DNA from 2 places in the Bradyrhizobium sp. UFLA05-112 genome. Region 1 is predicted to be linked to the other one. Evidence: riboswitches for the same ligand, from Rfam matches in the RefSeq annotation. Region 1 holds a riboswitch; the other holds the start of a gene.
The links. A riboswitch is a leader RNA that binds a small molecule or an ion and turns the genes downstream of it on or off. The one in region 1 is predicted to bind S-adenosylmethionine.
Positions count from the first base shown of each region.

Region 2: another riboswitch for S-adenosylmethionine. It lies ahead of SO180_RS05020 (O-succinylhomoserine sulfhydrylase); the one in region 1 lies ahead of metX (homoserine O-acetyltransferase MetX).

Region 1 covers NZ_JBANBK010000058.1:42,607-47,432, forward strand. The annotation lists gene SO180_RS28690 (TIGR02594 family protein) at 1-330, opposite strand, end outside; gene SO180_RS28695 (alpha/beta fold hydrolase) at 567-1,433, shown strand; gene metW (methionine biosynthesis protein MetW) at 1,551-2,213, opposite strand; gene metX (homoserine O-acetyltransferase MetX) at 2,216-3,415, opposite strand; SAM riboswitch at 3,506-3,585, opposite strand; gene SO180_RS28710 (chorismate mutase) at 3,780-4,640, shown strand; gene hisC (histidinol-phosphate transaminase) at 4,670-4,826, shown strand, end outside.
Region 2 covers NZ_JBANBK010000006.1:3,113-7,938, reverse strand. The annotation lists gene SO180_RS05030 (SGNH/GDSL hydrolase family protein) at 1-542, shown strand, start outside; gene SO180_RS05025 (SGNH/GDSL hydrolase family protein) at 555-1,562, shown strand; gene SO180_RS05020 (O-succinylhomoserine sulfhydrylase) at 1,693-2,880, opposite strand; SAM riboswitch at 2,955-3,034, opposite strand; gene SO180_RS05015 (2'-deoxycytidine 5'-triphosphate deaminase) at 3,114-4,250, shown strand; gene SO180_RS05010 (PAS domain S-box protein) at 4,436-4,826, shown strand, end outside.

The sequences.
Region 1 (4,826 bases):
CGCTTCCGAGACGAGGCCCGAGCCGCCACCGAAGCCGCCCGACGTGGCCATGCTGCCGCTGTTCGCGCTCGGGTCATAGCTGGCCTGCGTATTCTCGAAGCCGGTCGCCTGCAACTGCGCGGCGCCGCGCTCGAAGCGCGGGCTGCGCGCGTGGCGATAGTGATGATACCCGCCCGCATGGTGCGCGGCGTGATGCACGTAAGCGTGCCGCTCTGCGCTGTGACGATGAGACCGTGCTGATGCTGGAGAGATAGATGCGGCGAACGCCGCGGAGAAGAGAGCCAGCGCGCTGACGTGACGCAGCCGGCCGAACGCAAACAACTCAAACATTCTTCATCCTTCGTTGACACCCCCAATCCCCATCAGCCGGTGCGGCGGCCGACATCCGCGGGTTGTATGAAAGTCCAGATGTGGCGAGAGCAAGGCACAATGCTGCATAGCAGAAATTCGCTTCAGGGAATTTCTGCGATGATCCTGCATCGATGCTGGTCCGATGCTGCCGCATTGCTGCCCACAGCATTAACTGCGATGCTTAACGCGACGGCTCAGAAAGAGGGAGACGGTTAATGCCCCACGCCACGACCAGAGACGATGTCGGCATCTATTTCGAGGAAACGGGCCACGGCACCCCGATCATCTTCCTGCACGAATTCGCGGCGGACCACACCAATTGGGAGCCGCAGATGCGTTACTTCTCGCGCGGCCATCGCTGCATTTCCTATTCGGCACGCGGCTATACGCCGTCGGACGTGCCCGCGTCAGCCGACCTCTACACTTACAAACACTTCTACACCGACGCGCTCGCCGTGCTCGATCATCTCGGCATCGACAAGGCTCATCTCGTCGGGCTTTCGATGGGCGCCTATTCGTCGCTTCAGATCGGCTTGAGCGCGCCACAGCGCGCGCTGTCGATGACGCTGGCCGGCGTCGGCTCAGGCTCGGAGCTCGACAACCTCGAAGCCTGGCGCAAGCAGTGCCGCGCCAATGCCGAGCAGTTCGAAACGCTGGGCTCCGCGGAAGTCGCGAAAGTCACGCGCGAGGCGCCGAGCCGGATCCCCTTCCTCGTGAAGGACCCGCGCGGCCACGCCGATTTCTATGCCGCACTCGCGCGCCACGATTCCAGGGGCTCGGCCAACACCATGCGCGGCTTCCAGGGCGGACGTCCCTCGATCTACACGATGACGGACGCGATCGGGCGCGTCGCCACGCCCGCGCTGATCATCTGCGGCGACGAGGACGACCCGTGCATCGGGCCGAGCCTGTTCCTGAAGAAGCATCTGCCGGCGGCGGGGCTTGCGATGTTTCCGAAGTCAGGTCACGTGCTCAATCTCGAAGAGCCCGCGCTGTTCAACGAGACGGTGGAGCGGTTCATCACGCTGGTGGAAGCGGGCCGATGGCCGGTGCGCGATCCGCGGTCGGTGCCGGCGAATTGATGCGAAGGCGTCACCTCATACTCCGTCACTGCGAGCGCAGCGAAGCAATCCAGACTCTCGCCGCGGAAAGACTCTGGATTGCTTCGTCGCTTCGCTCCTCGCAATGACGGGAGGCTACTACTTCCCGCCGCCGCGGCTCAGCAGAAACACGCCCTGCTCGCCGAACAGATTCCATACCCACCAGGGCAGCCTGAGCCGCAGCGGACGGCCGTAGAGATCTAGCGCTTCGGCGCGCTCCATCTTCACGCCGATCTCGTCGCAGAGCTGGACGAAATCCTTGATGGTGCAGAAATGGATGTTGGCAGTGTCGTACCATGTCGCCGGCAGATTCTCCGTGCGCGGCATGTGGCCGCCGATCAGGAGTTGCAACCGCATCTTCCAGTAGCCGAAGTTCGGGAACGACACGATGGCGCGGTGGCCGATGCGCAGGAGATTTTCCAGCACCACCTTCGGCTGCCGCGTCGCCTGGAGCGTCTGCGACAGGATGACGTAGTCGAAGGCGTCGTCGGGGTAGTTGAAGAGGTCGGTGTCGGCGTCGCCCTGCACCACCGCGAGCCCCTTGGCGACGCAGCGGTTGACGCCCTCGCGCGACAGCTCGATGCCGCGACCGTCGATGCCGCGATTTTCCAGGAGCTGCAGCAGATCGCCTTCGCCACAGCCCACGTCGAGCACCTTCGAGCCGTGTTTGACCATCTCCGCAACCAGCAAATGGTCGGCGCGAAACTGGCCGGACTGTTCGGTCGCAAGGCCGCCCAACGGCAGCACTTCCTGTACAGACATGGCTAGCCGCCCTTGCCGTTGAGGCCGCGCGCCTTGCCCGCGGATTGCAGGAAGGCGCGTGAGATATCGAAGAATTCGGGGACGTCGAGCAGGAAGGCGTCGTGGCCGCGATCGGTCTCGATCTCGGCGAACGACACCCGCGCGCTCGACGCGTTGAGCGCGTGCACCAGCGCACGCGATTCCGAGGTCGGGAACAGCCAGTCGCTGGTAAAGGACACCACGCAGAAGCGTGTCTTGACGCCGGCAAACGCCTTCGCCAGCACGCCGTCATGGTCGCCGGCGATGTCGAAATAGTCCATGGCCCGCGTCAGATAGAGATAGCTGTTGGCATCGAAACGCTCGACGAAGGACGAGCCCTGGTAGCGCAGATAGCTCTCGACCTGAAAATCGGCATCGAACGAGAACGTCGGCAGCTCGCGGTCTTGCATGCGCCGGCCGAACTTGCGGTGCAGCGCGGCATCGGAGAGGTAGGTGATGTGCGCAGCCATCCGCGCCACCGCCAGCCCGCGATGCGGATGGATGCCGTGATCGGTATAGCGGCCGTTGTGCCAGTCGGGATCGGCCATGACGGCCTGGCGGCCGAGCTCGTGGAAGGCGATGTTCTGCGCGGAGTGCCGTGTCGAGCAGGCGATCGCGAGCGCGGAGAACACGCGCTCAGGATAGGCCGCGGTCCATTGCAGCACCTGCATGCCGCCCATCGAGCCACCGACCACGGCAAACAGCGTGTCGATGCCGAGACGGTCGATCAGCATCGCCTGCGCGCGCACCATGTCGGGGATGGTGATGATGGGAAAATCCAGGCCCCACACCTTGCCCGTCGCCGGATTGAGCGAGGCAGGTCCCGTCGAGCCCATGCAGCCGCCGATCACGTTGGCGCAGATGATGAAGTAGCGTTGAGGATCAAGAGGCCGGCCGGACCCGACCAGGGTCTCCCACCATCCGGGCTTGCCGGTGACGGGGTGGATATTCGCGACATGCTGGTCGCCGGTCAGCGCATGGCAGATCAGCACGGCGTTGGAGCGCTCGGCATCGAGCTCGCCATAAGTCTGGTAGGCGATCTGGAACGGGCTGAGATCGATGCCGCAATCGAGCGGCAACGGATGCTCGGCGCCGAAATACGCAACCTGCGAACTCGGATGATCCGCCTCGTGCGAGCGCTCTTCGGCGATCGCGGGGCTCGGTACTGACGTGACGCCAACCATCTGACCATCGACCTCGTTGGCGACGGCCCTCAAGCCGCCGCTGACATCAGGCCATGAAAAACCCGGCCTGAACGATAGGTTCGGCCGGGATCGGATGCGTCCCCGGCCTGTTTAGCGAGTTTTTTAACGTGGCTGCAAGCCGGCCGGCTCAAATGACCACGGAACAGGCAAAAACTAGTTGCTGGAGCGGTTTTCGTCAAGCCGCTGTACCGATTAACCAAAAGGGAGCCTTGCGAAGTCAGGCGAAATGACCGTCATTTCTCTTTGCTTTCGGCGTCCATCCTGCCTAATCAAGACCCATAGCGCCCGCGGGTCCGCCTCGGCCGATCCGCTTTTGAAGACCTCTCAACAGCCTCTGGCCCAAATGTCCCAACGTCCGCCCGCGCCACCATCGTTGCAGGAATTGCGCAAGGAGATCGATGCGATCGACGAGGAAGTGCATCGCCTGCTGATGCAGCGCGGCGACATCATCGATCGCCTGATCCAGGCGAAGCAGACGCAGGAGGTCGGCTCGGCTTTCCGGCCGGCGCGCGAGGCCAGCATGATGCGCCGCCTCGTCGAGCGACATCGCGGCATCCTGCCGCTCGACACCATCGAGAGCATCTGGCGCGTCATCATCTCGACCTTCACTTACGTGCAGGCGCCATTCTCGGTGCATGCCGACGTTTCGGTCGGCGAGTCCGCGATGCGGGATTCGGCGCGCTTCCATTTCGGCTTCACCACGCCCTATGTGCCGCATTTCAGCGCGCAGGCCGCCGTCGAGGCGCTGGCGAAATCGAAGGGTGATCTGGCCCTGGTCTCGGCGATCTCGAGCCGCACGCCATGGTGGAGCGAGCTCGAGGCCGAGGGCGCGCCGAAAATCATCGCGCGGCTGCCGTTCCTCGAGCGCGCCGACCATCCGGCCGCGCTGCCCGTCTTCGTGATCTCGCGGGTTGCCGACGACGCCATGGTCACGGAGGTCCAGACCTGGAGCGTGCGCGTGTCCGGCTGGAACGCCGACACGGCGAGGGCGCTGGCGCCGCTCGCCGACATCGTCGCGGTGCCCGATACCGCCTTCGACGGCGCTGCGCTGCTGGTGTCGGAGACCGGCATCGGCTTCGAAAAAATTAAAATGGCCCTGATCCGGGCCGGCGCCTCGGTCCGCTCGTCGGCTCTCGTCGGCGGCCATGCAACGCGCTATACGGTGCCCCCGAACGGGTCGACCAAATCTGATGTGAAGGCTTAAGGCCGCCCCGCATCCTTCCGGAGTAGACGATGTCCCGCCCCGTGCCGAATCCCGGCATTCTCGATATTGCGCCCTATACGCCCGGCAAGAGCCCGGTGCCGGAGCCGGGCCGCAAGGTGTTCAAGCTGTCGGCGAACGAGACGCCGTTCGGACCCTCGCCCAAGGCGATCGAGGCCTTCACGCATG
Region 2 (4,826 bases), on a different contig from region 1:
AAGAGAGCTCCTATCCGGCCCGGCTTCAGGCGATCTTGAAGGAGAAGCTGCCTTCGGAACCGGTGCACGTCTCCGTAGAACTACAGAGCAAGAAGACCGCAGAAGAGACCGCATCCGGCTTCGTTAAGCTTATGGAAGCGAAAAAGCCTACTTTGGTCATCTGGCAGACCGGGACCGTGGATGCTATCCGATCCATCGATCCCGATGAGTTCCGCGGTGCCGTCACGGATGGCGTTACTGCGCTGCAAAATGCGGGGGCCGACGTTATATTGATGAATTTGCAGTACAGCCCGCGGACCGAAACCATGATCTCGGTGCCGCCCTATCTCGATAATATGCGCGTGGTGGCGCAGGAGCATGATATCCCGCTGTTCGACCGTTTCGCGATCATGCGTCAATGGAATGATCAAGGTCAGTTTGACCTGTTCAATCCCTCGCGCGGACCGGAGTTGGCGAAACAGGTCCATGATTGCCTTGGCCGGGCGCTGGCGCAATTCGTCGTCGACGCCGCGCATCTCGGTCCGGCCCAGCAGCAAAATTGAGGTTTAGCGTAAATGAGTTCTTTCCGCCCTTTTGGCCTGACGGCATGGCTGGCTGCGCCCATTGTGGCCGCGCTGCTGATGCCTGTGTCGCTCTCACCCGTCCGCGCGCAGGCCGTGGCTGTCGCGCCGACGGCCCCGCAGGCCGCTAGTCCGGCGCCCGCGCCGCAGGCCACGACCGCCGCGACCAGCCAGCAAGAATCTTCCGAGCAGCGCGGTCTTACCGCGCGGGCCATCGACAAGGTCAAGCAGGTCGCCAAATCCGCCGGCGACATCTTTAGCCGCGTGCCGTGCCTGCCGCCTAGGGGCAGCGCGAACAAGGGCGGCGCAAAATCGATGGGCTCGCTGCCGCACGTCGCGAACAAGCTGGTCGCGGGCAAGCCAGTCGTCATCGTCGCGTTCGGATCGTCATCGACGGCAGGCTTCGGTGCAAGCTCGCCTGATTTCAACTATCCGAACCGCCTCGCCGGGCAGCTTCGCCGGCAATATCCGACCGCCGACATCGCCGTCATCAACGCCGGCGTCGGCGGCGAGGACGCGCCCGAGATGATGAAGCGCCTCCAGAAGGAGGTGATCGACGTGCATCCGGATCTCGTGATCTGGCAGGTCGGCACCAATGCAGTGCTGCGCAACCTCGATCCGGGCGACACCGCAAAGCTCGTCGAGGACGGCATCACGCGCATCCAGGCGGCCGGCGATTCAGACATCGTGCTGGTCGATCCGCAATATTCGCCGCGCGTCACCGAGCGTCCCGAGAGCGCCGGCAAGATGGTGAAGCTGCTCGGCCGCGTCGCGGAGCTCCGCCACGTCGGCATCTTCCCGCGCTTCGAGGTGATGCGCGACTGGCACGAGAAGCAGGCCATTCCGGTCGAGAGTTTTGTGATCTCCGACGGCCTGCACATGAATGATTGGGGCTACGCCTGCTTCGCGCAGCTCCTCGGCGACGACATCATCCGCTCCGTCGGCCAGATCAAGTTAGGGGTCAACGTGCCTGCGGACGTGCGGACCTATCGGCCGATGTAGCTCGGCTGCTGTAGCGATTGTAGGGTGGGTTAGCGAAGCGTAACCCACCACTTCTCTCGACGAGTGGAGAGCAAAGAGGTGGGTTACGCCTTCGGCTAACCCACCCTACTTTTCCGAAAGCGTGGCTACCTTACGCCTTCTCCAGCGCCGCGGTGAGATCCTCGATCAGATCGTCGGCATGCTCGAGCCCCGCCGAGAAGCGGATAAAGCCTTCGCTGATGCCGAGCGCAGCGCGGTCTTCCGGCTTCAGGCGCTGATGGGTCGTGGTCGCCGGATGCGTCACCAGGCTCTTGGCGTCGCCGAGATTGTTGGAAATCTTGGCGAGCTTCAGCGCATTGAGCACGCGGAATGCGGCCTGCTTGCCGCCCTTGACCTCGAACCCGACCAGCGTCGAGCCGCCGCGCATCTGCTTCTTCACGAGAGCTGCCTGCGGATGATCGGCGCGGCCGGGATAGACCAGACGCGAAATTTTTGGATGGCTGGCGAGCACCTCGGCAACGCGGGCCGCGGTGTCGGTCTGTGCGCGCACGCGCACGCCGAGCGTCTCCAGCCCCTTGAGCAGGACCCAGGCGTTGAACGGCGAGATCGACGGCCCGGTCTGGCGCATGAAGTTGTGGATGTGCTCGGCGGTGAACGCTTCGGACGACAGGATGACGCCCCCCAGACACCGGCCCTGGCCATCGATGTGCTTGGTCGCGGAATAGACCACGACATCGGCACCGAGCGCGAGCGGGCTCTGCCAGATCGGCGTCGCGAACACGTTGTCGACCACGAGCCGCGCGCCGCCTTTGTGTGCGATTTCTGCGATGGCGGGAATGTCGAGCACGTCGAGCGTCGGATTGGTCGGGCTTTCCAGGAAGAAGGTCTTGGTGTTCGGCTTGACCGCGCGCTGCCACTGGTCGAGATCGAGACCGTCGACCAGCGTGGTCTCGATGCCGTAGCGCGGCAGCAGATCCTGCACCACGTAGAGGCACGAGCCGAACAGCGCCCTCGATGCCACAACGTGATCGCCAGCCTTCAAGGGCGCCAGGATTGCGGTCGTCACCGCGGCCATGCCGGTTGCCGCCGAGCGGGCGGCTTCGGCGCCCTCGAGCTCGATCATGCGCTGCTCGAACATCGCGATCGTCGGGTTGGAATAGCGCGAATAGATGAAGCCGGGATCCTCGCCCTTGAACCGCGCCTCGCATTCCTCGGCGCTCGCGTAGACGTAGCCCTGGGTGAGGAACAGCGCTTCGGACGTCTCGCCATATTGCGAGCGCAGGGTGCCGGAATGAACCAGCCGGGTTTCGGGACGGTAGTTGGCGGGCGACTTCGACATAGGTACCTCCGACATGACCATCGATGCGAAAATGGTCACAAAAAAACCGGCCTGGATATCTCCACTGGCCGGGATCACAGAGGTCCCCGGCCTGTTTAGCGATTTATTTAACGTGGCTGCAAGCCGGCCGGCTCAAATCACCACGGGATAAGTCATGCTCATATTCCGCCATGGCCTTTTCGTCAAGGCATCCATCGGATAGCGGTAAAAGGTTCGTTTTTCCGCATTTTTGGATGCGTTTGACCCGAGATGAGGACCACCGGTTGACGTTCACGGTCGCCGCCGACGCCAATGGTATCCTGCCCGACCGCATGATCGCGGCGATGGCGGATGATGGGCTTATCCTGCCCGCCTACGACTTCGTCGAAAGCCAGATTCAGCCGGCAAGCCTCGATTTGCGACTCGGTGATATTGCTTACCGCGTCCGCGCGAGCTTCCTGCCCGGGCCCGGCGCCACCGTCGCCGAGCGCATCGACGAGCTGAAGCTGCACGAGTTCAGCCTCACCGACGGCGCGGTGCTGGAGACCAACTGCGTCTACATCGTGCCGCTGCTCGAGAGTCTCGCGCTGCCGCCGGAGATCGTCGCGGCCGCCAATCCGAAGAGCTCGACCGGTCGGCTCGACGTCTTCACCCGCGTGATCGCCGATGGCACCCGCCGTTTCGACATGATCGGTGCGGGCTATCACGGCCCACTCTATGCCGAGATCAGCCCTAAAACGTTTCCGGTGCTGGTGAGCGAGGGCTCGCGGCTGTCGCAGGTGCGCTTCCGCACCGGCGATGCCATCCTCAGCATTGACGAGCTCGAGGCGCTGCATGCGACAGAGCGTCTCGTCGACATCGACGATGCCGATCTCACCGGCGGCGTCGCCGTCTCCGTCGATCTCTCCGGCGAAAAGGGCGGCGGCTTCGTCGGCTATCGCGCCAAGCGCCACACCGGCGTGGTCGATGTCGATCGCCGCGCCGGCTACGCGATCGAGGATTTCTGGGAGCCGATCTCGGCGCGTCCCGACGGCAGCCTCATTCTCGATCCCGGCGAGTTCTACATCCTAGCGTCCAAGGAAGCGGTGCAGGTGCCGCCGGACTACGCCGCGGAGATGGTGCCGTTCGATCCCCTGGTCGGTGAATTCCGCGTGCACTATGCCGGTTTCTTCGACCCCGGCTTCGGCTATGCGGGCGCCGGCGGGCAGGGGGCGCGCGCGGTGCTCGAGGTGCGCTCGCGCGAAGTGCCCTTCATCCTCGAGCACGGCCAGATCGTCGGCCGCCTCGTCTACGAGAAGATGCTGGCGCGGCCCGATGCCATGTACGGCCAGCGCATCGGCTCGAACTACCAGGCGCAGGGATTGAAGCTGAGCAAGCACTTTCGGGTGTAGCTGCTAGCCCACCCACCCGCCGCCGTCATGCCCCGGCTTGATGACCGGGGCATCCAGTACGCTGCGGCCTATCGACTCTATAATAGCTGCCTCTGGAATACTGGATCGCCCGAACAAGTCGGGCGATGACACCGAATGTGTGCCAGGATGTGAACCTAAATCCGAGCTGTAAGCGAGGTGGCGACATGACAGATCAATCCGACCTCGACACAAGAATTCTGGAAGACGCCGCGGATGCGCTGATCTATTCGGATCGCTCGGGCACGATCGTCCGATGGAATCGTGCATCGAGCGCGCTGTTCGGGTTCTCCGCGCAAGAAGCGCTCGGCCAGAACCTCGACCTGATCGTTCCCGAACATTTGCGCGCCGCGCACTGGAAGGGCTTTGAGACTGCGACGTCGAGCGGCATGATGAAGCTTGCCGGCCGTCCTACGCTGACCCGCGCACTGCACAAGAGCGGACGCAAGCTCTACATCGAGATGACGTTTGCGCTTGTCAGAGATGCCGGCGGTGCCGTGCACGGAGCGGTGGCGATGGCGCGCGACGTGACCGAAAGGGTCGAGCGCGAGCGCGCGG